DNA from 2 places in the Stenotrophomonas sp. 78350_Sma genome. Region 2 is predicted to be linked to the other one. Evidence: riboswitches for the same ligand, from Rfam matches in the RefSeq annotation. Region 2 holds a riboswitch; the other holds the start of a gene.
What was found. Region 2 has a riboswitch for glycine ahead of gcvP (aminomethyl-transferring glycine dehydrogenase). Riboswitches for the same ligand answer to the same signal wherever they lie in the genome.
Positions count from the first base shown of each region.

Region 1: another riboswitch for glycine. It lies ahead of ACZK4H_RS19380 (trimeric intracellular cation channel family protein); the one in region 2 lies ahead of gcvP (aminomethyl-transferring glycine dehydrogenase).

Region 1 covers NZ_CM151182.1:4,197,609-4,211,971, reverse strand. The annotation lists gene ACZK4H_RS19390 (multidrug efflux RND transporter permease subunit) at 1-999, opposite strand, end outside; gene ACZK4H_RS19385 (MdtA/MuxA family multidrug efflux RND transporter periplasmic adaptor subunit) at 996-2,162, opposite strand; gene ACZK4H_RS19380 (trimeric intracellular cation channel family protein) at 2,448-3,065, opposite strand; glycine riboswitch at 3,150-3,253, opposite strand; glycine riboswitch at 3,267-3,356, opposite strand; gene ACZK4H_RS19375 (GIY-YIG nuclease family protein) at 3,397-3,672, shown strand; gene ACZK4H_RS19370 (hypothetical protein) at 3,815-4,231, shown strand; gene ACZK4H_RS19365 (nuclear transport factor 2 family protein) at 4,300-4,731, shown strand; gene ACZK4H_RS19360 (hypothetical protein) at 4,735-5,172, shown strand; gene ACZK4H_RS19355 (XVIPCD domain-containing protein) at 5,164-6,804, opposite strand; gene ACZK4H_RS19350 (hypothetical protein) at 6,801-7,589, opposite strand; gene ACZK4H_RS19345 (NAD(P)/FAD-dependent oxidoreductase) at 7,659-8,939, opposite strand; gene ACZK4H_RS19340 (NYN domain-containing protein) at 9,063-9,842, shown strand; gene ACZK4H_RS19335 (glutathione S-transferase family protein) at 9,955-10,575, shown strand; gene ACZK4H_RS19330 (primosomal protein N') at 10,671-12,848, opposite strand; gene ACZK4H_RS19325 (hypothetical protein) at 13,262-14,266, shown strand; gene ACZK4H_RS19320 (DUF3106 domain-containing protein) at 14,259-14,363, shown strand, end outside.
Region 2 covers NZ_CM151182.1:3,460,785-3,475,147, reverse strand. The annotation lists gene ACZK4H_RS16190 (adenylosuccinate synthase) at 88-1,380, shown strand; gene ACZK4H_RS16185 (potassium channel family protein) at 1,637-2,101, shown strand; gene ACZK4H_RS16180 (methyl-accepting chemotaxis protein) at 2,190-4,313, shown strand; gene ACZK4H_RS16175 (hypothetical protein) at 4,400-4,687, opposite strand; gene ACZK4H_RS16170 (alpha/beta fold hydrolase domain-containing protein) at 4,820-5,521, shown strand; gene ACZK4H_RS16165 (hypothetical protein) at 5,531-5,947, opposite strand; gene ACZK4H_RS16160 (helix-turn-helix transcriptional regulator) at 6,054-6,776, shown strand; gene ACZK4H_RS16155 (amino acid permease) at 6,859-8,226, shown strand; gene ACZK4H_RS16150 (VOC family protein) at 8,331-8,741, shown strand; gene gcvP (aminomethyl-transferring glycine dehydrogenase) at 8,800-11,667, opposite strand; glycine riboswitch at 11,730-11,832, opposite strand; gene ACZK4H_RS16140 (multidrug effflux MFS transporter) at 12,132-13,358, shown strand; gene ACZK4H_RS16135 (siderophore-interacting protein) at 13,500-14,363, shown strand, end outside.

The DNA.
Region 1 (14,363 bases), 740 kb from region 2:
GCCGCGCACCGACGCGCGGATCGATTCGGTGCGGTCGCTCAGCACGTTCATCTGCACGCCGGCCGGCAGCGTGGCCTGCAGCTGTGGCAGCAACGCGCGCACCTGCTCGACCACGGCGATCACGTTTGCACCGGGCTGGCGCTGGATGTTCACCAGCACTGCCGGCATGGTGCCGCTCCAGGCGGCCAACTGGCGGTTCTCGGCGCCATCGGTGATGGTGGCCACGTCGCCCAGCCGCAGCGGCGCACCGTCGCGCCAGGCCAGTACCAGGGCACGGTACTCATCCACGCTGCGCATCTGGTCGTTGGCATCGAGCATCACCGCGCGGATCGGGCCATCGAAACTGCCTTTGGGCAGGTTGACGTTGGCCGCGGCGATGGCGGTGCGGATGTGGTCCATGCCCAGGCCGTTGGCGGCCAGTGCCGCCGGATTGACCTGGATACGCACGGCAGGGCGCTGGCCACCGGCCAGGCTGACCAGGCCGACACCGGGCAGCTGCGCCAGGCGCTGCGCGATGCGCGTATCCACCAGGTCATGCACCTGCGGCAGCGACAGGCCCTGCGAGGTCACCGCCAGGGTCAGGATCGGCGTATCGGCCGGATTGACCTTGCGGTAGACCGGCGGCACGGGCAGGTCGCCGGGCAGGAAGCTACCGGCGGCGTTGATCGCGGCCTGCACGTCCTGTTCGGCTACGCCCAGCGACACCTTCAGTCCGAACTGCAGGGTGATCACCGACGCACCGCCGGAACTGGTCGACGACAACTGCTTCAGGCCGGGAATCTGCCCGAGCTGGCGCTCCAGTGGCGCAGTGATCGTGCGTGTGGTCAGTTCCGGGCTGGCACCGGGGTACAGCGTGGTGATCTGGATGATCGGGTAGTCGACCTGTGGCAGTGCAGCCACCGGCAGCAGGCGATAGGCCAGCACGCCGGACAGCAGCAGCGCCACCATCAGCAGCGTGGTGGCGACAGGCCTGAGGATGAACGGACGCGAGAGGTTCATGCGCCGGCCTTGGTCGCGGCCTCCCCGGCGATGATCTCCACCGCCGTGCCGTCTTCCAGTCCGTCGATGCCTTCGATCACCACCTGGTCACCTGCGGCCAAGCCCGAACGCACGGCCACGCGGCCGTCATCGGCAGGGCCGAGCACTACCACGCGCCGCTGCGCCGTGTTGTCCTTGCCGACGACATGCACGTAGTTGCCCTGGCTGCCGAACTGTACGGCGGCATCGGGAATCAGCAGGGCGGGCTGCTCGCCCAGCTGCAGGCGTACGTTGACGAACTGGTTGGGGAACAGCGCCAGATCGTGGTTGTCGAAGTGCGCACGCAGCTTCAGCGTGCCGGTGGTGGTATCGATGCGGTTGTCGAGGCTGGACAGCGAGCCGCGCGCCAGCTGCCGGCGTTCTTCGCGGTCCCAGGTTTCCACCGCCAGCGACGGTTGCGCCTGCACGGCATCGAGCAGTGCAGGCAGCTCGGGTTCGGGCACGGTGAACAGCACGCTGATCGGCGCAGTCTGCGCCAGCGTCACCAGGCCTTCGGCATCGCTGGCGCGTACCAGGTTGCCCACGTCCAACCGCCGCAGCCCGACGCGGCCACTGACCGGCGCGGTGATGCGGGTGTACTGCAGCTGCAGGCGTGCTTCATCAACAGACGCCTGGTCGCTGAGCCGGCGGCCCTGCAGCTGGCGCACCTTGCTCTGCTGGTCGCTCAGTTCCTGCCCGGACACGTAGTTCTGCTTCTGCAGTTCGCGGTAGCGCTGCAGCTGCCGTTCGGCGTTTTCCAGCTCGGCCAGGTTCTGCTGCTGGGTGCCCTGGGCCTGCGCCAGCTTCACTTCATACGGGCGTGGGTCGATCTGCGCCAGCAGGTCGCCGGCGTTCACCTGCTGCCCTTCCTGGAAGTGCAGGCGCAGCAGTTCGCCATCCACGCGGCTGCGCACCACCACGCTGTGCAGCGGGGTGACCGTACCGACCGCCTTCAGGCGCAGCACCAGCGGCTCGGCACTGGCGCGCGCCACGCGTACCGGCACCGTCTTGCCCGGTGCATCGTCGCGGCTGCCGGCGTCGTTCCGGGGCCACAGCCACCACGCCAGAACGGCGACGAGGGCAAGGGCCAGCACCGCCCACAACGAGCGGGCACGGCGGAAGCGGGAATTTTCGGCGACAGACATGGGGCATCCTGCGCCCTGCGCGCGCAGGGACATGCGGGCCCGTCGGCGCGTTCACGGGCACCACGGGCAGCGGGGAGGGAGTGTCTGGCGGGGCCGCGGGCGCGGCGTGGCTGGATGCCGTCGCGCGTGCGACGGGGTGTCAATGGTAGCGGTTTACGCGAACCGTCGCCGCGTGACCTTGGTCATGCAACGCAATCGGTGGTGCCGGCCGCTGGCCGGCAACCTGCTGGAATCTGCGGGCGTATGCAGTGTTGCCGGCCAGCGGCCGGCACGACCGTCAAACCATCAATGCACTTCGTCGTGATAGACGAACTTCGGCATTTCCCAGCGGTAGTGGATCGCCAGCAGGCGCAGGGCGAAGCCGCCGCCGAGGCAGCACAGGATCGCGGTGGCGTCGGCCACGCCCCAGTGCAGCAGCAACAGGTACGCCGCGCCGGTCAGCAGCGCGATGATCGCGTACAGCTCCTTCTGGAAGATCAGCGGTACTTCGTTGCAGAGGATGTCGCGGAGCACGCCACCGAACGCACCGGTCAGCATGCCGGCAATCAGTACGATGGGCGTGGCATGGCCGGCCTCGCGTGCGATCGAGCAGCCGATCAGGGTGAAGGCGATCAGGCCCAGCCCGTCCAGCACCAGGAAGGTGCGGCGGAAGTGGTGCATCCAGCGCGCCACCCAGGTAGCGATCAGCGCCGCGCACACGGTGAAGCCCAGGTACTCGGGATGCTTCACCCAGCCCAGCGGGTAGTGGCCGAGCAGGATGTCGCGCAGCGAACCACCACCAAGGGCGGTGACGCAGGCGATCATGACCACGCCGAAAAGGTCCATGCGGCGGCGGCCGGCGGACAGCGCGCCGGTCATGGCTTCAGCGGAAATGGCGATCAGGTAGATGATGGACAGCAGCATGGGGCAGGCTCCGGGCGCGGTGGGGCCGGCCATGCGCGACTACCGCCACTGCCTGCGCAATGACGGGATGACGATGACCGGTGCCGCTCCCGCTGTCCTTTTGCCTGAGAGTTCAGCGGCGTGGGCCGCGTGCCCCTTCGGCGGATCGTCCCGGGCATGCCCGGTGACCTCTCTCCAGCTCGGCGAGTCGAATGCATGGTTGGTGGGATTCCAGCCCACCGGCCTGAGCGATCATGGGAGCCTGCGCCTTCGGCGGGCGCCAGCGCGGCGCCTCTCTCCTGCATTCGGCCGCCAGTATATCCGCTGCAGTGCAGCACGGCATAATCCCGGCATGGCCCCGTCCCCCCGCCCGTGGTTCCTGTACCTGCTCGAATGCCGCGATGGCAGCTATTACGCAGGTATCAGCACCGACGTGGACGCACGCTTCGCCGCCCACCAGGCGGGCAAGGGCGCGCGCTACACACGGTCGCGGCCGCCACTGCGCGTGCTGGCCGTGCGCGAATACCCGGACCGTTCCGCCGCCTCGCGCGCCGAATGGCAACTCAAGCAGCAGCCGCGCGAACGCAAGCTGGCGTGGCTGCAGGCCCTGGACGCTGGACTTCTGTAGCCGAGCCCGCGCTCGGCTGCTGTTCCGTCTGCCCGTTGCAGGACCCGGGCATGGGCTCGGCTCTACGGTAGGTCCACGCCATGCCTGAATGCGGCTTGCACGTGCCATGATCGCCACACCCATCGACACATGGATCCGTCCGATGAAGAACCGCGGGATACTGCTGTTGACTGCCTGCGTGGCCCTTCTGGCCTGCACCCAGGCACCGTCGCCACCGCCACTGCAGCATGGGCAGATCGGCACCGCCGCTGAGCTGGCCGCGTACGGCCCGAGCACACCCGAACCGATCCACCTGCGTCGTGACCGGGTCCCTCCCGATCTGGTCGATCTGATCCCGTTCGCGGAAAAGTGGGGGATCGGCGATGACATGCTTCGCAACGAAATGCAGGAGCGTGCCACTGACGCGGAAAAGCAGGCATTGGCGGATGCGCTGGCGGGGCGCCATGCGCGCATCACCGTCTGGTTGGACAGCTTCCCGCAGGGGCAGCCCATGTCTGAAGAAGCCGCTGCGTTCATGTACATGCAGCTGGGCACCGACGAAATGCGCCTGATGCCGTAGATCCACGCCATGCCTGGATGCGGCTTGCACGTGCCATGATCGCCCAGCCCTCAGCGCCGGAGACCCGGATGTCCACGATCGCCCTGCTGTTCGCCCTTTCCGCAGCCACAAGCCCCGCCGCCGACCCGGCCACCATCGCGGCCATCGAAGCCACCTGCCATGACTACGTCGACGGCCAGCTGGAGGCGGACCCACAGCGCGTCGCCCGGTCCCTGCACCCGGACCTGGCCAAGCGCGCGGTCCTCGGTGATACACCCGATGAGCGCCTTGGACTGCGCCGGATGTCCAAGGAAGAACTGGTCTCACTGACGAAGCAGGGCGCGCTGAAGACCCCGAAGGAGCAATGGGACCGCCGCTGCACCGTACTGGATGTGACCGGCAACGCTGCCTCGGTGCGGCTGGAAACACCGTGGTTCGTCGACTACTTCCACATGGGGCGCTTCGAGCAGCGCTGGGTCATCGTCAACGCGTTGTGGTACCCGAAGCCGAAGGCGCAGTGACCGATGCGTGCGGCGGGCCGGGCGTGGATCGCGCTGTTTCTGCTGTTGACCTTCCTGGCCCTGCTGCCGGGCCTGCTGTATCCGCTGGGATTGGTCGCGACCGGGGGCCGGCCGCAACCCGTCGATTCCGCGCGGAGCGGCGGCGCGTGTGGTGCTGCGACCTATGCCCACCACGTACCGATGGATCCATGGCGATTCACGGCGCGCCACGTGGGGGTGAATACGAAGGTGAACGTGCCGGATGTCGAGCTCGAAGCCTCCTGGATCGCACGCGTCCACCTCGGCCACCATCCACGCCACAGCATGCTGCGCTGGCACCTGAGCTCGGCAGCACTGACCATCTGGATCACCCGGCACTGGTCGTCACGGCAGATCGCCGGCACGGCGCGAGCCGAAGGGTACTGCCCGCCCCGACCGTTGCATGGGCGCGGATCAGACTGACCGGGCCTGCTGGGACAGGGTGCTCTGGTGATCCAGCTCCTCCTGCCGGGAGCGCGCATCGGTCTGTCGGTGTGCGTCATTCATCGTCTGCAACTGCGCCAATGACGTGTCCACGGGGGTGGCAAATGCCTGCGCGGCCGGCATCTGTGCCCTGAGATGGGCCGGGTCGGACGGATCGCCCTGCACGACGAAGAGCGTTTCCGCCCTGCCATCCTGCGAAGGCGAGGCGCCCAGCACGACATGGTCGATGCGTGTCAGCCCGGCCTCGCGGGCCAGGCAGGTCGAGCTGGCTGCAAGGCGTTGCGCGTTTTCGCCGAAAGGCTGGGCCCGGCTGTCTTCCAGGCGCCGCACCGCCTCCTCGGCCTGTTGCAGCAGCGGGTCGGAAAGCGCGGCACGCCGTCGCTCCTGTTGTGCGGGTTCGACGTGCAGCAGCTGTTCGGGCATCCCGTTGCGCGGGGCGCGGTTGAGGTCGATGGAGCCGTCGGCATTCTGCTGGCGATGCAGTTCCGCACGCGGCACGGTGGACCACTGGCCATCGATGAAAGCGTGGCCGCGACCGTCCCGGTTCCAGATCACCAGATCATCGCCGGAGGCGTACAGGCCGGCGGTGGCCGGCGAGTTGCCGGCCGCCTGCGGGCGGCCCCAGGCATGTGAGCGCCCGTGCTGCAGGGCATCGAGGTAGGCCGGTGCCTCGGTGTTCTGCAGGAACAGGGTCTTGACCACTTCGTAGCGATGCAGGGCCTCGGGGTGTGCGCGATCGGCAGCCAGCGCCACCGGGCTGGCCAGCGGGTCGGCGGAGACACCGGCGAACACATCGCGCATCGGATTGCCTGGCCCTGCGGCTCGCAACCGGTTGAAGACCTCGGTGCCCTTCAGGGCGTGCTCCACGCCGCTTTCCAGGTAGTCCGGCTGTTCCCTGCCGCGTACGACGCGGTTGGGAAGCATGCCGTCGATCCGTGTCTTGACGTCATCCACGCTGGCCAGATCGCCGCTGGCAATCGACCGCAGAACGCCAGGATAGCGGCTCAACCCTGCCTGGTTCTCCAGCTTCATCAGCATGGTGGCAAGCTTGGCCTGGTCATCCAGCGACGCATGCTGGTACAGGTCCGTGCCGCGCAGCTGCTGCATCGCGCCGCCAGGATCCCGGCGGCCATCGCCGTGGCGGAGCAGTCGGTCGACCTGGCTGACATCGTGTGCATGCACGAACGCAACGCCGTCGCTGGATGCAAGGAAGGTGTTCAGATGTCCGCGGACGGTCCCATCCAATGCGCGCCCATTCTGTGCCCTGATGCCGTCGCCATCGCGCTGCAGGTCGGAAACCGTCTGCTGCCGCTGGCGTGCATCAAGCTCCAGCGAGGGCTGCTGCTGGCGCGCCCAGCGCTGATAGGCGTCCACCAGCTGGGTCGCCACCTCCGGGTGCTGGCCCAGATCGGTCTGCAGCGTGCCGATGGAAAAACCACTGTTGCCCACCGGCGTCATGACATTGCCGCTGATGTTGCCGGCAAAGGACAGCTGGTAGGCCACGTTGCGGCCGGCGTTGCTGCCCTCGGAGGCCACGCCGATGGCGAAGTAGGCCAGTGTGCGCAGCTGCGCATCGCTGAGCTGCGGACGATCCTGCGGTGCGGTGCTCATGGGCTGTTCTCCTTGCCGTTGGCGGTGCGTCCACACATCTTCAGCGCTTCGCGCACGGATGCGATGAGGCCGACGTACTCGTCCGCTGCAGCCGGTGACATCCCGTCTGCAAGTTCGTCATCGCTGCGCGCGGCGTCTTCGGCATAGGGCGACAGTGCGGCCTGGCAGGCCGCGTTGTTTCCCGCGTCATGCTGGGCCGAAGCGATCGCCAGCCTGATGTCGGCGATCGTGCTCAATGGAAGCGTATCCGCGCAGGATGCCTGGAGCGCTTCCAGCGTGCTGGCGGTGCCGGCGGCGGAATACGGCGCGGTCTTTGCAGCCGCCTGGCGCAACGCGGCGGCAACGTTGTCCGTCATGCAACGGTCGCTCACCGCAAGGTAGTGGCCCTTGAACCCACCGTTGCTGCCGCAGTAGGCGGCGCAGGCATCGGCCGTGCGCGTACCGACCTCGATGCCCTGGGCGGTAGGTTGCATCGTGAGCAGGCATTGCGCTGCGCCGGGTGCGGGATCCACCGCGACGGACTGCAGATCGTCGCCGAGCGTGCCCGCCAGGCTGCATCCGGCGCCGGAGGATTCAGTCTCCAGATGGAACTGCAGCGACGTGCTGCCAGGGCGTGCCTGCAGCAGCAGCTGTCCCCATCCTCGCTCGGTCGAGTAGGTACCGGGTGACAGGCGCGGAGAGGGCGCTGGCGAGGGGGCGGAGACTTCCGCCTGCGACTGCCCCGCAGGACAGCCCGAGAGCAGGGCGGCTGCGACCAGGGCGGGCAACCATTTCAGCAGATCCATGCGGCTTCATTCCATGAGCGACCGGCTTACGCTAGCAGCCCGTGCGTGAAGGCCACCGGGGCCCGGGACCTAGCGCCTCGGCCGCCGGTCGTCCTGGTCATCGCCGAAGATGATGCGCGCACTGCGCTGGTAGCTCCAGTACGCCACGGCCCAGTTCAGCAGTACCACGATGCGGTTGCGGAAACCGATCAGGAAGAACACGTGCGCGGCCAGCCAGAACCACCAGGCCAGGATGCCCGACAGCTGCAGTCTGCCCAGGTGCACGATGGCGGCCATGCGGCCGATGGTGGCCAGATTGCCGTAGTCGGCGTACTTGAACGGACCGGGTTCGGGCTTGCCGTGCAGGCGTGCGCGGATGACCTCGGCCACGTACTTGCCCATCTGCTTGGCCGCGGGCGCCACACCGGGTACCGGCTTGCCGTTGGCCTGGTTCAGCGCGGCCAGGTCGCCGGCCACGAACAGCTCGGGATGACCGGGCAGGGTCAGGTCCGGTTGCACCTGCACGCGTCCGGCGCGGTCCAGCGGCACCTCCAGCGTGCGCGCCAGCGGTGAAGCGGCAACGCCGGCGGCCCAGACCACGGTGCGTGCCGGCACGAACTGATCGCCGAGCTTGAAACCCTGGCTGTCGATGTCGCTCACCGGGGTACCGGTCAGCACTTCCACGCCGAGCTTTTCCAGCTGCCGGCGCGCCTTCAACGAAAGTACTTCCGGGAACGAGGACAGCACGCGTGGGCCTGCTTCGACCAGCCGCACCTTGGCGCTGGCCGGGTCGATGTGGCGGAATTCATTGCGCAGCGTATGCCGCGCGATTTCGGCCAGGGTGCCGGCCAGTTCGACGCCGGTGGGTCCACCGCCAACGATGGCAAAGCTCAGCCACGCCGCTTTCTTTGCCGGGTCCGGTTCGGCCTCGGCACGTTCGAAGGCCAGCAGCAGCTTGCGGCGCAGCGCGATGGCATCGTCCAGCGTCTTCAGGCCGGGCGCATCATCGGCCCATTGGTCGTTGCCGAAGTAGGCGTGGGTGGCGCCGGTGGCCAGCAGCAGGCTGTCGTAGTCCAGCGTGCTGCCATCGGCCATGCGGATCTGCCGGGCCTGCTTGTCGATGGCCACCACTTCGCCCAGGCGGACTTCCACATTGCGCTGGTGGCCGAGGATGTGGCGCAGCGGTGCGGCGATATCCGGCGCGGACAGGCCCGCGGTGGCCACCTGGTACAACAGCGGCTGGAACAGATGATGGTTGCGGCGGTCGACCAGGGTGATGCGCATGCGCTCGCGGGCCAGGGCACGGGTGGCCCAGAGTCCGGCAAAACCGCCGCCGACAACGACCAGGTGGGGAACGCGCTCACGACTCATCGACTCACTCCAGTGGGGGCATTGGGGGAAGCGCCTGGCATCTTCTCACGGCGACCGCCTGTCACGTCAGCGCCCGCGTGGATCGGCGATACTCGGGTTCAGGCAACCGCCCGCGAGGAGTCCATGAGCGAACCGGAAAAGCGCATCGCCCTGTTGATCGACGCCGACAACGCGCCGGCCTCGAAGATCGACGAGGTCCTGGCCGAAGTCGCCCGCTACGGCGTGGCCAACGTGCGCCGCGCCTATGGCAACTGGAAAAGCCCGCGGTTGAAAGGCTGGGAAGCGGTGCTGCACGAATATGCGATCCGCCCGATCCAGCAGTTCGCCTACAGCAAGGGCAAGAATGCCTCGGACATGGCGATGGTGATCGATGCCATGGACCTGCTGTACGCGCGCAACCTCGATGGTTTCGCCATCGTGTCCAGCGATGCCGACTTCACCCCGATGGTGATGCGCCTGCTGACCGATGGCGTGAAGGTCTATGGCTTCGGCGAGAAGAAGACGCCGGAACCCTTCGTCAATGCGTGCTCGAAATTCACCTACCTGGAAGCGCTGGGCCAGACCCATGCCAGCGTGCCGGATACCGAACAGGCATCGAGCGAACAGGCATCGAGCGAGCCGGTGGCCAACGACGATGCGCGCCCGCGCAAGAGCGGTGCGGAAATGCGCAGCGACACGCGGCTGGTGAAGATGCTGCGCCGCGCGGTGTCCGCGGCCGAGGGCGAGGATGGCTGGTCGCACCTCGGCCCGGTCGGCAGCCAGATCGGCAACCAGGCGTCGTTCGACCCGCGCAACTACGGCTACGGCAAACTCAGCGATCTGCTGGCAGCGATCGGCCTGTTCGAGCTGAAGAAGGATGGCAAGTCCTCCTACGTGCGCGCGCTGCCAAAAAAGAACCGGTAGTGCCGGCCGCTGGCCGGCAGTGCCCGGGTGCCAGATCCAGCATCCGGCACGCACACACCCCACCTGATCAGGCGTATCGTTGCCGCTCGCATTGCCAGCAAGGAAAACCCGCATGTTGAAGATCTGGGGCCGTCGCAATTCCAGCAACGTCCGCAAGGTGTTGTGGTGTGCCGAGGAGATCGGCCTGCCGTACGAGTCCATCGAAGTCGGTGGCAGCCACGGCGGCACGCAGACGCCGGAATACCAGGCGATGAATCCCAACAGCCTGGTGCCGGTGATCGAAGACCACGGCCTGCCGTTGTGGGAGTCCAATGCCATCGTGCGCTACCTGAGCGCGCGCTATGCGCTGGGCACGCTGTACGCTGAAGACCCGATGGAACGCGCCCAGGCCGAGAAGTGGATGGACTGGAGCACCTCGCGGATGGCGCCGCTGTACAGCGACCTGGTCTGGGGCATCATGCGCACCGCGCCAGCCGACCGCGACGAATCGCGGATCAATGCCGCCATCGTGCGTGCCGGGGACTACCTTGCGATGGCTGATGCAACCCTGGCCAGGCAGCCGTGGCTGTCGGGCGATACGTTCGCGATGGGCGACATCCCGCTGGGCTCGCAGATCTACGCGTGGTTCGAACTGCCGATCCAGCGCCCGGAGCTGCCGCACCTGGCTGAATGGTACGCCCGCCTTCGCGAGCGCCCCGCCTACCAGCGCGGCGTGATGTCGCCTCTGACGTAGCGAAAGTGTTCGGGGTCAGAGCCCTTTTCTGCAAAAGGGATCCGACCCCGATAGCCAAAGGGTCGGATCCCACCCGACGGGTGGGCTCTGACCCCTCAGTACAGATCCGTCGGATCCACATCCAGCGACCAGCGCACCTTGCGTGCTTCCGGCAGCGCATACAGCTGCGGAACCAGCTGCGAAAGCACCCCATGCAGTGGTGGCCGCTGCACGGCAGACAGCAGCAGCTGGGTGCGTTGGTAACCGGCGCGCCGCGGCATCGGCGCCGGCATCGGCCCATAGGCTTCGACCACATTCTGTTCGCCCAGCAGTTGCCGCGCCGCCAGCAGGAACGCGTTGGCATGCTCTACCTGCTGCGCTTCGGCGCGCATCAGCGCCAGGTGTGCGAAGGGGGGGAATCCGGCAGCCTGGCGCTGGTTCAGTTCGGCCTGCGCGAACGGGTGGTAGCCGCCGCTCACCAGGGTTTCCAGCAGTGGGTGCCCCGGGTGATGGGTCTGCAGCCAGACCTCGCCGGGATCACGTGCGCGGCCCGCACGGCCCGCCACCTGGATCAGCTGCTGCGCCAGCTTCTCGCTGGCGCGGAAGTCAGCCGAGAACAGGCCCTCGTCGATGCCGACCACCACCACCAGGGTCAGCTTCGGCAGGTCGTGGCCCTTGGCCAGGATCTGCGTGCCGACCAGGATGCCGGGTTGGTCGCCCAGTTTCGCCAGTTGCTGTTCCAGCGCGTCACGTCGCGACGTGGTGCCGCGGTCGATGCGCACCACCGGGAAATCGGCGAAGGCGGCGGTGAGATGCTCTTCCAGGCGTTCGGTACCGATGCCCTGCGGTTGCAGCGCCAGGCTGCCGCAGGCCGGGCATGCCAGCGGCGCCGGTTGCCGCGCGCCGCAGTGATGGCACTGCAGGCGACGGCCGCCGCCGTGCACGGTCATGGGTGCATCGCAGCGGTTGCACGGTGCGGTCCAGCCGCAGTCGTGGCACAGCAGCACCGGCGCGTAGCCACGGCGGTTCTTGAACACCAGCACCTGCTGGCCACGCTGCAGGTGTTCGCCGATGCCGGCCAGCACATCGGCCGAGAGGCCGTCATGCAATGGCCGCTTGCGCACATCAAGGATGCGCACGCGCGGTGGCCGCGCATCACCGGCGCGCTGCTTCAGGCGCAGGTGGGTGTAGCGCCCGGCATAGGCGTTGTGCAGTGTTTCCAATGAAGGCGTAGCGCTGCCCAGCAGCACCGGGATGCCCAGCGCCTTGGCCCGCACCAGGGCGAAATCGCGGGCGTGGTAGCGGATGCCGTCCTGCTGCTTGTAGCTGCCGTCATGTTCCTCGTCGACGATCAGCAGGCCGGCCTGCGGCAACGGCGTGAACACCGCTGAGCGGGTGCCGACGATGACCCGCGCTTCGCCGCGGGAGGCCGCTGCCCAGACGCGCGCGCGCTCGTTGTCGTTCAATCCCGAATGCAGTGCATGCACGGCGATGCCGAGGCGGCCGCGGAAGCGTGCCAGGGTCTGCGGGGTCAGGCCGATTTCCGGCACCAGCACCAGCGCCTGCTTGCCTTGCGCCAGGCAGTGGATGATGGCCTGCAGGTAGACCTCGGTCTTGCCGCTGCCAGTTACGCCATCCAGCAGGAACGGCTGGAAACCTTCGGCGGCGTTGATCGACGCCACGGCCTCGGCCTGGTCCGGATTGAGGGTGGGGCCGGGCAGCGGCTGCGCGTGCTGCGGCGCCACGCTCAGCGCCACGCGCTCGGCCAGTTCCCGCTTGGCGAGGCTGCGCGCGGCGGTGCGCCAGTCGTCCATGCGTTCGCCCAGCACGTCTTCATCGACGATGGCGTCGGCCAGCAACTCGGCCAGCTGCCGGGGACGGCTGCCGGCGCGCAGTTTTTCGCGCTGGGCGCGGCCTTCGGCGGTCAGCTGCCACCCCCAGTGATGGGTGTCGGGCAGGGTGTCGCCATGGCGCAGCGGGCCCGGCAGGGCGGTGCTCAGCACCTCGCCCAGTGGTGCATGGGTGTAGCGCGCCAGCCACTGCAGGCTCTGCCAGAGCTCGCCCTGCAGCAGCGGTTGCGGGTCGCACCAGGCCAGGGCCTGGCGCAGTCCCTGGCCGTCATCGGTCTGGCCGTGGCCGACCACCACGCCGACCAGTTCGCGGTTGCCGAACGGCACCTTGAGGCGACAGCCGACCGCGACCGTGGGGCCATCGCCCTCCGGCGACAGGTAGTCGAACAGGCGTGGCAGCGGGACGGGCAGGGCGACCTGCAGGGTCGGAATGGGTGAAAGCATCGGGCCAGTGTAACGGGCCATGCGCGCGCGAATGGCAGGGGGCAGAGGCGGCCGGGGAGCCCCCGTTGAATCATAAATGTCACCTAAATATCGGTGTCCATTGGAGATTCAGTCTTATCCACATGTTCTGTGGATAACGTTGTGCGTTACCGGTCGACGGGAACGCAGGAAGCCGATGGCGACGAGCTCACGCTTGGGTTGGTCAAAAAATCGCCACACTTCAAAGTCATTCAAAATCAACAGCTTGAGTGTGAAACATTGCTGAAACAGAGTGAATTCAGCTGGATGCCGCAGTTTTCCCCGAGGCGGGCGTGGTGCTGTGCACAACCTGCAGCACGAAGTGCCTTTACGCGCAAGTCCTACGGGTGCCGATGGGCTGCCGCTATCATGCCGGCAGACCTTTGGAGTGACCGATGACGGCTGTGCCCGCCCCTGTTTCCTCGACCGCGGCCGGCGCGCTGTCGGCGTTCCTGCGCGGCGTCGAGCGCCGCGCCCTGGTGGTGGCTGAGCTGCAGTGCGGCGATGCCGCGCGTGCCGAGCAGACCCTGGTGGCGGTGATGCGCGCCTTTGCCGCAGTCGCCAGCGACCTGCCGATGGCGCAGTGGCCGACCCGCTTCTGGACCCTGCTGGGCCAGCGCCAGGCGTTGCGCGAGCCGGTGGGCGGCCAGTGGCTGCCGCCGTTGGCTGCGCTGGGCGAGATGGGGCCGCTGCCGCGCTTGGCACTCCTGCTGCGGGTGGGCGGCAGTCTGGACGAGGGCATCGCCATGCGCGTGCTCGACCAGGACGAAGCGGGCTACCAGCACCTGCTGGCTGATGCCTGCCCCCGCGATGCACACGGCCAGCCCGATGCGTCGGCCTGGCGCCAGCTGGCCGAACAGGTGCAACTGCGCATCCGCGACCTGCCGGCCAAGCGTCTGCAGCAGCTGCAGCAGCCGGCTGCACCAGCGGCCAGCAATGAAGCTCCCTCGACCAGTTGGCGCGCACCGCAGCGCGATGATCGTGCAGCCGCCCACGGCAAGCGGCGGCGCCCCAACGCCAGGCCGCGCTGGCGCGGTCCAGTGATCCTGCTGGTGACGGTGGCGGTGCTGTTGGCCGCGGCGCTGGGCTGGCGCTACTGGCAAGGGCATTCATCCGGTAGCGATGCTCCACTGCCGGAAGGTGTCGTGGGTGAAGCCGGCCCGGTCACGGTGGAAGCTCTTCCGCCGAGCAAGGTCAACGCCACGCCGGATGCGGCCCCGGCCCAGGCCTCCGACGACGCCACGATGCTGGCCGACCGCGACTATCCGCTGGTGGCCGATGCCGATCTGTATGCCTGGACCGCCGCCGGCGGCCCGTTGCCGGTGGATGAATCGCAATCAAGGCCGAGCCGGCCGGAGCCAGCCAGCGCTACGCTGGAAACGGCTGCCGCCGATGAATAAGACCCTGTTCGCCAGCCTGCTGCTGGCCCTGCCGTTGTCGCTGTCCGCCGCGCCGCAGACCTTGAACGTGCCGTTGCCGCCGGCGGTGCCGGCCACG
Region 2 (14,363 bases):
TTTGGAGCCGCCCTCCAGGTGCTGGCCAGCCCCGCCACGGTTTACCCGTCCGCGGCCCCGATGGCCGCAACATATGAGGAGCCCGTCATGGGTCAGTCTGTCGTAGTGCTTGGTGCCCAGTGGGGCGATGAAGGCAAGGGCAAGATCGTCGATCTGCTCACTGAGGAAATCGGCGCCGTCGTGCGCTTCCAGGGCGGCCACAATGCCGGCCACACCCTGGTCATCAACGGCAAGAAGACCGTCCTGCACCTGATCCCGTCGGGCATCCTGCGTGACGATGCGCTGTGCCTGATCGGCAACGGCGTGGTGATCTCGCCGGCCGCGCTGCAGAAGGAAATCGCCGAGCTGGAAGCCTCCGGCGTCGAAGTGCGTTCGCGCCTGAAGATCTCCCCGGCTGCGCCGCTGATCATGCCGTACCACATCGCCCTGGACCAGGCGCGCGAGCGCGCTGCCGGTGGCAAGGCGATCGGCACCACCGGCCGTGGCATCGGCCCGGCCTACGAAGACAAGGTGGCGCGTCGCGGCATCCGCATCGCCGACCTGCACTACCCGAAGCAGCTGGAAGAACTGCTGCGCACCGCGCTGGATTACCACAACTTCGTGCTGACCAAGTATCTGAACACCGATGCGGTCGATTTCCAGAAGACCTTCGACGAAGCGCTGGCCTTCGGCGAATACGTGCAGCCGATGAAGTCCGACGTGGCCGGCATCCTGCACGACCTGCGCAAGCAGGGTAAGCGCGTGCTGTTCGAAGGCGCGCAGGGTGCGCTGCTGGACATCGACCACGGCACCTACCCGTACGTCACCAGCTCCAACACCACCGTCGGTGGCGCGCTGGCCGGTTCCGGCGTCGGCGCCGATTCGATCGACTACGTGCTGGGCATCGCCAAGGCCTACGCCACCCGCGTCGGCGGCGGCCCGTTCCCGACCGAGCTGGACGACGAAGTCGGCCAGGGCATCCGTGACCGCGGTGCCGAGTACGGTGCGTCGACCGGCCGTCCGCGTCGTTGCGGCTGGATGGACATCGTTGCGCTGAAGCGCGCCGTGGCCATCAACGGCATCAGCGGCCTGTGCATCACCAAGCTGGACGTGCTCGATGGCATGGAAAAGCTGAAGGTCTGCATCGCCTACGAATACAACGGCAAGCGCACCGAGTACGCGCCGCTGGACGCGCAGGGCTGGGAAGACTGCACCCCGGTGTACCTGGAGTTCCCGGGCTGGAGCGAGAACACCCACGGCATCACCCACTGGGACGACCTGCCGCCGGCCGCACGTGCTTACCTGCGCTCGCTGGAAGAGCTGGCCGGCTGCCCGATCAGCATCGTCTCCACCGGCCCGGACCGTGACCACACCATGGTCCTGCAGGATCCGTTCGCCTGAGTGAGTGATCGGTAGCGCTGGGCATTGCCTGGCACCGCTGGAAGAAAAAGCCCCGCGAAAGCGGGGCTTTTTCGTTGCGTGATTTCAATGGTGGCGACTACTGAATTCTCAAGAGATACCCAGCCCGGCCGATCTGGAAAGTGTGAACATCAAGAATGGAGAGGGGTGATTGAACAGGATAGTGAGACGGGTTTGCGATCATTGGAAGCGCGTCGATCGCAAGGCAGGGCTAGGGATCCTTGGGTCAGGCGCATTGATGATGCTGGCGGTGCTACCTGCGAAAACAATGCAATTCGGATCGCAGGAACTCGCCGCGCTGATCGGGCTGGGGCTTCTGCTGGTGGGTTATGCGCTGATGGCCTATGTCACCAATAGCCGCCTGCGCTATAGGCAACAGGATGGGATCTTTGCTCCCCTGCTTTACGTGATGACATCGGCGATGCTCATCGGTGTGTTTGCCTTCTACTACGCCAGGTTCCCTTGGGCTGGTCCGGCCGCCCAGCAAGGCTGGACGATTGGGAACCTCACCGACTCGCTGTACTTCTCCGCGGCAACATTCACGACGTTGGGATTCGGTGACATGGTGCCGAAGTCGGATCTTGGGAAGTGGTCGGTGATCGTCGAATCAATTCTTGGGACCATGCACTCGGTGTTCTTCATTCTTGTGTTTCTACGCAACGCCAGCGCGGATGTTGGTTCACATCGGCAATCACCTGTCTGAACCGTACCCGGACGGAGGGCATTGCTGCCATCAAGCCACGGCGTGCAGCTGCCGATAGGGCCTCATCCCCCCCGTTTTGGATACCCCCATGAACTACTTGAGGAATGTCAGGGTTGCCTGGCGTCTTGGGCTGGGCTTTGGCCTGTTGCTGCTGCTGGTTGCTGCCGTGGTGGCCACCGGCGCCACCGCCAGTGTCGTGCAGAAGCGCGCGATGCAGCAGGTGGTCGACGTCAGCGTGGCCAAGGTGCGCCTGCTGTCGCAGATGCTCGATGCCAACAACCAGATGATGGTCGTGCGCCGCGAGATGCTGATCCGCCAGGGCGATGACCGCGGCCACGATGAGCAGCGCATCGCCGACCTGGTCAAGCGCTACGAGGCCAGCTGGAGCGCCTACCAGGCGCTGCCCAGCGACGCCGAAGGTAAGGCCATCGCCGAAACCATCGCGGCCAAGCGTGCCATCGCGCGCCCGCTCAACAAGCAGACCAGCGAACTGATGGAGCAGGGCGACTACCCAGGCGCCGTGGCGCTGACCCTGGGCCCGGTGCAGGAAGCGGCCAATGGCTGGAACAAGGCGCTGTCCGATGGCGTGGACTTTGAAGAGAAGGAAAGCCGCGATGCAGCCGCCGAGGCGATCCGCCTGGGCGAGCGCAGCCTGCTTCAGCTGCTGGTGCTGGGCGGCGTTGCGCTGCTGGTCGGCATCGGTGCCTCGGTGATGATCGGCCGCAGCCTGACCGGCCCGTTGGCCCGAGCGGTGAACCTGGCCGAACGCCTGTCCAAGGGACAGCTGGACCAGGAGTTCCGCCTCGGTGGCCGCGATGAACTGACCCAGCTGGGTGAAGCCATGGCCAGCGTTCGCCAGAGCGTGCAGGCGGCGATCGGCGCGCAGTTGCAGATGGCAGAGCAGCATGAGGCGGGCGCGATCCGCTATCGCATGGACGTCACCGCGTTCCCCGGTGACTTCGGCCGCATGGTGCAGGCCACCAACAGCCTGGTCGAATCGCACGTGCAGGTGGAACTGCTGATGGCCGAGGTGATGCAGCGTTACGCCATCGGTGACCTCAGCCGCGACCTGCCGGACTACCCGGGCGAGAAGGGCACGCTGACCCGCACCCTGGCGGCGGTGAAGCAGAGCCTGATGTCGATCAACGCGCAGATCGATGAACTGGCCCGCGCCGCACGCGCCGGTGATTTCAGCATGCGTGGCGATGCCGCTGCGTTCCAGTACCAGTTCAAGGCGATGGTCGAGCACCTCAACGGCATGATGGCCAGTTCGCAGGCCAGCATCGCCGATGTCTCCGATGTGCTGCGTGCAATCTCGCACGGTGATCTGACCGCGCGCATGGACGGCGAGTATGACGGCGTGTTCGCGCGCATGCGTGACGACGCCAACACCACCACCGCGCAGCTGACCGGCATCGTGCGGGGCATCCAGGTGGCCGCCGACAGCATCAACAACGCGGCGCAGGAACTGGCCGCCGGCAACAACGACCTGTCGCGCCGCACCGAGCAGCAGGCCGCAAATCTGGAAGAAGCGGCCGCATCGATGGAGGAACTGACCTCCACCGTGCGCCAGAATGCCGAGCTGGCCCGCCAGGCCGACAGCGAAGCGCATGCGGCCGGTGCCGCCGTGCGCGAGACCGAGCAGGCGATGGCACAGATGGCCTCGGTGATGGGTGAGATCGATCAGTCCTCGGCACGCATTTCGGAGATCTCCACGGTGATCGACGGCATCGCGTTCCAGACCAACATCCTGGCGCTGAACGCTGCGGTTGAAGCTGCGCGTGCCGGTGAGCAGGGGCGTGGCTTTGCCGTGGTCGCCAGCGAAGTGCGCACGCTCGCGCAGCGCGCCGGCGTCGCCGCCAAGGAGATCAAGGAGCTGATCGAAGACGCAGCGGCCAAGGTGAAGAGTGGCCTGGCGGTGACCGTTGAATCGGAAGCCGCGATCGCGCGCGTGGCCCAGGCAAGTTCGCGCACGACCCAGCTGATGAGCGACATCGCTGCGGCGAGCAAGGAGCAGGCCGCCGGTATCGAGCAGGTCAACCAGGTGGTGGTGCAGATGGATCAGGTGACCCAGCAGAACGCCGCACTGGTGGAGGAAGCCACCGCTGCCAGCCGCGCGCTGGAAGAGCAGGCGCATGCACTGACCACGTCGGTGGCGGTGTTCAAGGTGGAAGGCGCAGCGGCTTCGGCCGTGACGCGTCGTGCAGCCTGAGCAGGCTGCTGACCCCGTGACAGAAATGCGGCCGCCCTGGGCGGCCGCATTTCCGTTGCCTGCCCAGACAGGCGGACGCAGCGCCGTCATTGTTCAAGGACACTGCCGAGCATGGCCCCCACGGCATACAGCACGGCCAGGGTAGGGGGCATCACCAGAAGGTAGACGGTCGTCCAGGTCTTTCCGGAAAGCCATCCCCCCATGCCGATGACGTCGAGTGCTGCGGTCTGCAGCATCACTGACAGCTGCATGAGGATGTAGGCGCTCTTGGGATCGCTGTTGGCCTGGGCATCGAGCACCAGCCAGGCGGTCAGCGCGAGATAGAGTGTGCATATGGCAATGCCGGTCCAGCTGAGCCAGCGTGGCTTGCGCATGCCGTCTTGTCCGTTCCGTCGGGACCATCAGCGTAGCGCCGCGTGCGCTGCCGTGCACTTCCTTGTGCCCAGTCAATGAGTGAAGCTGCAGGCAGGGAGTCGTGCGAAGAGACCTGAAGGGTGATCAATGTGATGAATGCCGCGATGTTGCAAGTCGTGATGCTGCCAGGCCTGGATGGCACCGGCCTGCTGTCGGCACACTTCGTGGAGGCGATGCAGGCGCGGGGCATCCAGATGCAGGTGCTGCCGATGCCCGCGCGGGGGCCACAGGACTACACCACGTTGGCGTCGATCCTGCGCCCGCAGCTTCCGGCATCTCCTTTTGTGCTGCTGGCCGAATCGTTCGCCGGGCCACTGGCCATCGAACTGGCGGTGGCCGGGCTGCCTGGATTGCATGGGTTGGTACTGAGTACGACCTTTGCACGGCGACCGGTGCCGCTGCCTGCGGCGAGCGCACGGATACTGGCTCCGGCGTGGCCGTTGCCACCACTCGCGTTGATGGCCCGGTTGCTGCTGGGGCAGTGGCGGACGCGCGCGAACCTGCGTGAGCTGGGCCTGGCAATCATGCAGGTGCCGGCCGCAACCCTGCGCCAACGTGCTGCGACGACGCTGCAGGTGGACGTTCGTGCACTGCTGCCGGAACTCGTGTTGCCGACGCTATGCCTGCATGCCCGGCAGGACCGCCTGCTGTGGCCGCCCAGTGTGGCCGAGCTGCAGGCACTGTTGCCCGATGCCCGCCATGTGTCGCTGGAGGGACCACATCTGCTGCTGCAGGCCCGCGCTGATGCAGCGGCAGCCGAAGTTGCCGCGTGGGTGCGGGCGCTGCCACCCTGAACGCTGCTCTCAGCCGCGGGCGCGGGTACGTGCCGCTTTCTTCGCCGCCACCTTGCGCACGGTCTTCTTTGCCGCACGGGTCTTCGCTGCCTTCTTCGCGGCAGCACTACGCGAGGCGGGAGTGCTGGCCTTCTTGGCCACCGTCTTCCTTGTTGCCTTCTTCGTGGCTGTCTTGCGGGCCGGTGCCTTCTTCGCCGTCGTTGTCTTCGCAGCGGCCTTGCTGGCGGCCTTTTTCGCTGGTGCCTTCTTCGCTACCTTGCGACCACTGCCACTGCGCTTGCCGCCACCATCCTGCTTGTTCACGGTGGCCCAGGCGATGCGTTCGGCGGTGCTTTCGCTGGCACCGCGCTCGCGCTCGCTGTCCTCGATGTGCTCGGCCTGGCGCTTCTGCTTTTCGGTATAGGCGGACTTGTCACCGCGGGGCATGGCCGGTCTCCGGTAGGAACCGGCCCCACGGTGGGCCTGGCAGCGTTAAGCGCAAGTCCCGCAAGGGTGATCGCACCGGCAAGGGCGCCTCGGCTATGCTTGCCCCATGCGAGTCGAGCCCGCCGACATCGAAGCCCTGTTCGACGCCATCCCGGATGTGCTGTTCTTCATCAAGGATCTTCAGGGGCGCTACACCCACGTCAACCAGACCATGCTGCGGCGGCTGGGCCTGCGCGCGCGCAAGGACGTGATCGGGCGCACGGCGGCCGAAATCTACCCGACCGGCCTCAGTGCGGACTACGTCGATCAGGACGCCCGCGTGCTGTCCGGTGAGGTGATCGAGAACCTGATGGAGCTGCACCTGTTCGCCAACCGCGAACCGGGCTGGTGCCTGACCTGCAAGCGCCCGCTGGTGGTCGATGGGGCCATCGAGGGGCTGATCGGCATTTCCCGCGACCTTGGCCAGAAGGACAGCCTGGGTACCCAGTACGAACAGCTGCGGCTGGCACTGGCCCACCTCAACGCGCACTACGCCGAGAACGTGCGCATGCAGACCCTGCTGGACATCACCGGCTTTTCGCTGTCCAAGCTGGAGCGCAGCTTCCGCAAGGTGTTCCAGATGACCCCGCAGCAGGTGCTGACCCGGCTGCGGATCCAGATGGCCATGCACCTGCTGCACGGTGACGAGAGCATCGCCAGCATCGGCCAGGCCTGTGGTTTCAGCGACCAGAGCGCCTTCACCCGCAAGTTCAAGGCTGAAACCGGTTTCTCGCCGCGCGCCTACCGCGCCCGTATCGGCGGCAACGTCGGCGAGCCCGCACTGGCCTGAGCCGCCTGCTGCGCTGTGCCTATCCCCGCGGGCATGGGACAGGGTAAGGTGTCGCCCCTGTAGCCCGCCGCCAGCCCCGCCGATGCCCAACTCGATTCCGACCGCTTCGCCGTCCCGCCTCGGACATTCGCTCAAGCCCCGCCAGCTGATCATGATGGGCCTGGGCAGCGCCATCGGCGCCGGCCTGTTCCTCGGCTCGGGCGTGGGTGTGCAGGCGGCCGGTCCGGCGGTGCTGGTGTCGTATCTGGTCGCCGGCGCGCTGGTGATCATCGTGATGAACGCACTGGGCGAAATGGCGGCGGCCAAACCGACCAGTGGCGCGTTCTCGGTCTATGCCGCCGATGCCATGGGCGCCACCGCCGGTGCCACCGTCGGCTGGTTGTGGTGGGTGCAGCTGGTGATCGTGATCGCCGCCGAGGCGGTGGGAGCGGCCGGGCTGCTGGCCACGGTCTGGCCAGCAGTACCTGTACCGATGGCGGCGCTGGCCTTCATGCTGTTCTTCACCGCGATCAACCTGCTCGGGGTGAAGAACTTCGGCGAGTTCGAATTCTGGTTCGCCATCCTCAAGGTGGCGGCGATCCTGGCCTTCATCGCCATCGGCGTGGCGCTGCTGATGGGCTGGCTGCCGCAGGTGACCTCGCCGGGCCTGAGCAACTTCACCGAGCATGGTGGCTTCGCACCGAAGGGCCTGGCCGGTATTGGCGCTGCACTGCTGGTTGTCGTTTTTGCCTTCGGTGGCACCGAGATCGTCGCCGTTGCGGCGGCAGAGACTGAAGATCCGGAGCGCAGCATCGCCCGTGCCATCCGCACCGTGGCGTGGCGCATCCTGGTGTTCTACATCGGCTCGCTGAGCGTGATCATCGCCGTCGTGCCGTGGACCAGCGAAGCGTTGAAGTCGCCGTTCGCCGCCGTGCTGGACATTGCGCGTATTCCTGGCGCCGGCACCGCCATCACCCTGATTGCGGTGATCGCGCTGCTGTCGGCACTCAATGCCAACCTCTACGGCGCCTCGCGCATGATGTATTCACTGGCGCAGCGCCGCGAAGCGCCGGCGGTGCTGGGCTGGACCGATCCGCGCCAGGTGCCGGTGATTGCCGTGCTGGCCAGCGTGCTGTTCGGTTTCGCCGCCACGGTGATGGAACTGCTGTTCCCGGACCGGGTGCTGCCGGTGCTGCTGAACATCGTCGGTTCCACCTGCCTGCTGGTGTGGACGCTGTCGCTGGTCTCGCAACTGGTGTTGCGCCGCCGCGCGGATCGCCTGGGTACCCGGCTGCCGTTCCGCATGGCGGGCTTCCCGTGGCTGACCTGCTGCGCGCTGGCGATCCTGGCGCTGATCTTCGGCCTGCTGCTGAGCGAGTCGCACACCCGCCTGCAGTTCCTGTCGATGGTGGCGCTGACCGCCACGATCGCCGCCGGCAGCGCCATCGCGCGGCGCATGCGCGAGGCGTGACTGAAGCTGCCGGCCAGCGGCCGGCACTACCACGGGGGCTGCACATCCGCCGTGCCATCCTGATCGTGTGGGCCCGTCATCGGCCCGTCGACCGGGAGTACCGCATGCTGCGCAGTCGCCCCTTCCTGATGTTCACCGGCCAGGCCGAGGCCGCCCTGGCCCTGTACGCCGAGGCCTTCGCCGATTTCCGCCTGCTGGCAATGCAGCGCCATCCGGACGGCGCCGGTGCCGGCGTGCCCGGGCAGGTCCGACAGGCCATCTTCCTGCTCGGTGGCACCCACTACCTGTGCTTTGACAGCCTGGACGTGCACGATTTCACCTTCAGCCCGTCGATCTCGCTGTTCGTCGAGTGCTCCGGCGCCGAGCAGTTCGAGCGCGCCGCGCGCGTGCTGGGCGAGGGCGGCCACTGGCTGATGCCGGTGGGCGACTATGACTTCAGCAACCGCTACGGCTGGGTGCAGGATCGCTTCGGCGTGTCGTGGCAGTTGAGCCTGGGGCAGATGCCGGACCCGTGATGCACAATGAGAACGGCCCGCTTGCGCGGGCCGTTCTCTTTACCGATGCCGCGAGGAATCAAGCCTCGACTTCATCATCCTTGTAGGCATCGACCGGGATGCAGGCACACATCACGTTCTTGTCGCCGTACACGTTGTCGACGCGTGCCACCGGCGGCCAGTACTTGCTCTGCTTCAGGCTGGCCAGCGGGAAGGCAGCCAGTTCGCGCGGGTAGGCGTGGGTCCACTCGCTGGCGGTCACCGCGGTGGCGGTGTGCGGCGCGTTCTTCAGCGGGTTGTCCTCGCGGTCCAGGCGGCCGTCTTCGATCGCGGTGATCTCCTCGCGGATCTGGATCATCGCGTCGATGAAGCGGTCCAGCTCGTGCAGCGATTCGCTCTCGGTCGGTTCGACCATCAGCGTGCCGGCCACCGGGAAGCTCAGGGTCGGGGCGTGGAAGCCGAAGTCGATCAGGCGCTTGGCGACGTCCTCGGCGCCGATGCCGCTGGTCTTCTCCAGCGGGCGTACGTCGAGGATGCACTCGTGTGCCACCAGGCCGTTGCGGCCGGTGTACAGGGTCTTGAAGTGCGGGGCCAGGCGCTTGGCGATGTAGTTGGCGTTGAGCTGCGCGACCTGGGTGGCCTTGCGCAGGCCTTCGCGGCCCATCATCGCGATGTACATCCAGCTGATCGGCAGGATCGAGGCGCTGCCGAAGCTGGCGGCGCTGACCATGCCGACCGGGCCGTTGTCACCCAGCTTGCCCGGCAGGAACGGGGCCAGGTGCTCCTTGACCGCGCACGGGCCGACGCCCGGGCCGCCGCCGCCGTGCGGGATGCAGAAGGTCTTGTGCAGGTTCAGGTGCGAAACGTCCGAACCCCATTTGCCGGGCTTGGCCACGCCGACCAGGGCGTTCATGTTGGCGCCGTCGGTGTACACCTGGCCGCCGTGCTGGTGGATGATCTCGCAGATCTCGACCACCTCTTCCTCGAACACGCCGTGCGTGGACGGGTAGGTCATCATGATCGCGGCCAGGCGGTCGCTGTACTTCTCGGCGTTGAGGCGGATGTCTTCCACATCGACGTTGCCGTTGGCATCGGTCTTGGTGACCACCACCTTCATGCCGCACATCTGCGCCGAGGCCGGGTTGGTGCCGTGCGCCGAATCCGGGATCAGGCAGATGTCGCGGTGGCCTTCGCCGCGCGAGCGGTGGTAGGCGCGGATCGCCAGCAGGCCGGCGTACTCGCCCTGTGCGCCGGAGTTCGGCTGCAGGCTGACCGCGTCGTAGCCGGTGCATTCGACCAGCATCGCTTCCAGCGTGTCGATCAGTTCCTTGTAGCCCAGCGCCTGGTCGGCCGGCACCAGCGGGTGGATCTGCGAGAACTCCGGCCAGGTCACCGGGATCATCTCGGCGGTGGCGTTGAGCTTCATGGTGCACGAACCCAGCGGGATCATCGTGCGGTCCATCGCCAGGTCCTTGTCGGCCAGCGAACGCAGGTAACGCAGCAGTTCGTGCTCGCTGTGGTGGGTGTTGAACACCGGGTGGGTCAGGAACGCGGACTGGCGCAGCAGGCCGGCCGGCAGCGCGTCGGCGGTGCTGGCATCCAGCGCGTCGACGTCCAGCGAGGCACCGAACACCGCAGCCACGGCGACGATGTCGGCGCGGGTGGTGGTCTCGTCCAGACTGATGCCGACCGAGTCGCTGTCGATCGCGCGCAGGTTGTAACCGGCGGCGCGTGCCTTGGCATGGATTTCATCGGCATGCACGCCGGTGACGTGCAGGGTGTCGAAGAAGTCGCCACCGACCTGCACGCCGGCATTGCGCAGCGCTGCGGCCAGGATCGAGGCCAGTCGATGGGTGCGGCGGGCAATGCGGGTCAGGCCTTCCGGGCCGTGGTAAACGGCGTACATCGAGGCCATCACCGCCAGCAGCACCTGCGCGGTACAGATGTTGGAGGTGGCCTTCTCGCGGCGGATGTGCTGTTCGCGGGTCTGCAGGGTCAGGCGGTAGGCCGGGTTGCCCTGGGCATCGATCGAAACGCCGATCAGGCGGCCTGGCATCGAGCGCTTGTAGGCGTCACGGCAGGCCATGAAGGCGGCGTGCGGGCCACCGAAGCCGAACGGCACGCCGAAACGCTGGCTGTTGCCGACCACGATGTCCGCGCCCCATTCGCCCGGGGCAGCCAGCAGGGTCAGGGCCAGCAGGTCGGTGGCCACGGCCACCAGGCCGCCGCGTGCGTGCACGGCATCGACCAGCGCCTTGTAGTCGCCGACCTGGCCGAAGGTGTCCGGATACTGCAGCAGCAGGCCGAAGGCTTCTGCTTCCAGCGCTTCGGCCGGGGTGCCGACGCGCAGCACGATGCCCATGGGCTCGGCGCGGGTACGCAGCAGTTCCAGGGTCTGCGGGTGCACGGCGTCGTGCACGAAGAAGGTGTCCGACTTCGACTTGGCCGAACGCTTGGCCAGGGTCATCGCTTCGGCGGCGGCGGTGGCTTCGTCCAGCAGCGAGGCGTTGGCGATTTCCATGCCGGTCAGGTCGGCGCACAGGGTCTGGAAGTTGATCAGCGCTTCCATGCGGCCCTGCGAGATTTCCGCCTGGTACGGGGTGTAGGCGGTGTACCACGCCGGGTTTTCCAGGATGTTGCGCAGGATCACGTTCGGCGTGTGGGTACCGTAGTAACCCTGGCCGATGAAGCTGCGCAGCACGGTGTTCTTGTCGGCGATCGCACGGATCTTCGCCAGTGCCTGCACTTCGGTCATCGACTCCGGCAGTGCCAGCGGTGCCGGCGACTTGATCTTGGCCGGCACGATGGCGTCGGTCATCGCATCCAGCGACGCGTGGCCGACGACGTCGAGCATCTGCGCGATCTCGGCGTCGTTGGGGCCGATGTGGCGCTCGACGAACGCGTTGTGGTGCTCGAGCTCACGCAGGGAAGGGGTGTTCTGGGACATGGCGAAGGATCCGTCAGGAAAGGGCACACGCACGGGCACAAGCCGCCGGTCGGCGGTCTGCGGGGCGCCCCTCTGTCCTTTTGCCTGAGAGTTTAAAAGCGCGGCGGACCGCAGCTTCGTGCCCCTTCGGCGCCGGATCGAACCGGTCTCTCCAGAGTTGTGTTACGGGTGGTATCGGGCCTGAGCGATTACGGGCGTTGCGCCTTCGGCAGCGGTGTTCCGCTTCTCCCACCGTGTTGCCCGCCGATTATAGCCCGTTGCGGGCGCGGCGGCCGCCTTCGGTCCTGGAGGCCGCGCCTGAATGGCCGATGGCCCGTCCGTGCGTTTTGTGCACTGCTGCATGGCATCAGGCGCAATCCCCACCTATGATGGGCGGATACCCGAATTCATCTGGCGCCGTCCCTGCTGCAGGGGACCGGCGCCCGCCGTGCGTGCCGCGCATGGCCCTGCCGGACGCCTTTCCCATGACCGCCGCTGTTGCTCCCTCCACCCGCCGCATGGCCCTGCTGCTCGCCGGCCTGGCCATGTTCGGTCCGTTCTCGATCGACACCATCTTCCCGGCGTTCCCGCAGCTGGCCCAGCGCCTGGCGGTGGACGAAGTGGCGGTGCAGCAGACCATCAGTGTGTACCTGCTGTTCTACGGTCTGATGAGCCTGGCGCACGGCCCGCTGTCCGATGCCTGGGGCCGCAAGCGGGTGATCCTGGGCGGCCTGGTGGTGTTCGTCGGCGCCTCGGTCGGCTGTGCGCTGTCCACCGACCTGACCACGCTGCTGGCGTTCCGCGCGCTGCAGGGCCTGTCTGCGGGTGTCGGCATGATTGTCGGCCGCGCGGTGATCCGCGACCTGTACCACGGCCACGATGCGCAGCGGCTGATGAGCCAGGTGTCGATGCTGTTCGGCATCGCTCCGGCGATCGCACCGATCATCGGCGGCTGGATCCTGCTCAGTGGCGCCGGCTGGCCGCTGATCTTCTGGTTCCTGGTGGTGTTCGGGCTGGTGCTGCTGGCGGCCACCGCGCGCTTCCTGCCGGAAACCCATCCGGTCGAGGCACGGGTACCGCTGTCGCCGCGCGTGCTGCTGCGTGACTATGTGCGCATCGGCTTCAACCCGCGCTTCCTGCGCCTGGCGCTGGCTGGCAGCATCGGTTTCGGCGGCATCTTCCTGTACATCTCCTCGGCACCGGTGTTCGTGATGCAGCACCTGCATCTGGGCGAGGGCGGCTTCGCCTGGCTGTTCATTCCCACCATCGGCGGCATGACCACCGGCTCGTTCCTGTCCGGGCGCATGGCCGGGCACACCACGCCCACACGCCAGGTCGCCATCGGTTTCAGCCTGTGCGCGCTGTCGGCGCTGCTGAATGTCGGCTACGTGGCGCTGTCGCCGCAGTTCGTGCTGCCGTGGGCGGTGCTGCCGATCTTCCTGGGCGGCATGGGCATGTCGCTGATCTTCCCGATCCTGGCCCTGGCGGTGCTGGACATGTACCCGCACCAGCGTGGCCTGGCATCGTCCCTGCAGGCCTTCGTGCAGCTGATGATCAGCACGGTGGTGGCTGGCGTGGTGTCGCCGCTGCTCAGTGCCAGCCCGCTGCACCTGGCACTGGGCCAGGCTGCATTCTTCGGCGCCGGATTCGTGTTCTGGTACTGGGAGCACCAGCGCGAGCGCGCGGCGCAGGCAGTCTGCACGGGCCATTGAGCAGTGCGCAGGGGTAGGGCGGGCCGCGCTGTCTCCAACGCTTGCGGCCAGGAACGACCGGACTAGGCTGGGGACTCCAGCCAGCCGGTGCGTGGATGCACGACAGCCAGCCGATCCGATGTCGTTGCATGAGGTTCCCCCATGGCTGCGCAGCAGACCTATCGCCTGTTCGAGGTGGCGCTGAAGGAGCGCCGCGTTCTTTCCCCTTCCCTTGACCGCATGGTGTTCACCGGTGCCGACGTGGCACGGATGAAGACCGAAGGCCCGGACCAGCGCATCAAGGTGTTCTTCCCCTTGCCCGGCCAGGACGTGCCGCAGGTCCCCAGCGGTGAAGACTGGTATCCACGCTATCGCGCGCTGCCGGACGACCAGCGCCCGCCGATGCGCACCTACACCATCCGCCAGCTGCGTGCCGAGCAGGGCGAGGTCGACGTTGATTTCGTGCTGCATGGCGAAACCGGGCCGGCCTCGCGCTGGGCCATCCGCGCGCGGCCGGGCGACCGCGTAGTGCTGCTGGCCCCCGATGCGGACTGTGCCGACAGCAGCGAAGGCTGGGAATGGAAGCCGCCGGCGGGTGTCGGCCAGGTGCTGCTGGTGGCGGATGAAACCGCGCTACCGGCGGTAGCCGGCATTCTCGAGGAACTGGCCGCGCTGGCCGATCCGCCACGCACGCTGGCGCTGCTGGAGGTCGCCCAGGCCGGGGATGCGGTGCCGTTGAAGGCCCCGGACACGGCCGAGCTGGTCTGGCTGCCACGCGGGCAGGCGGCCTACGGACAGCCTCTGTTGCAGGCGGTGCAGGCGCGCCTGGCAGCGGCCTCGAGCGTGGCCGCAGGCGACGAGCTGGAAGAGATCGACATTGACGCGCAGATCCTGTGGGAGCAGGCCGATGCCAGCGTGGCCGGGCCGCTGTATGCCTGGGTGGCAGGCGAGGCGGGGTCGGTGATGGCGGTCCGTCGCCATCTGGTCCGCGACTGCGGGCTGGACCGCCGCGCGATCACCTTCATG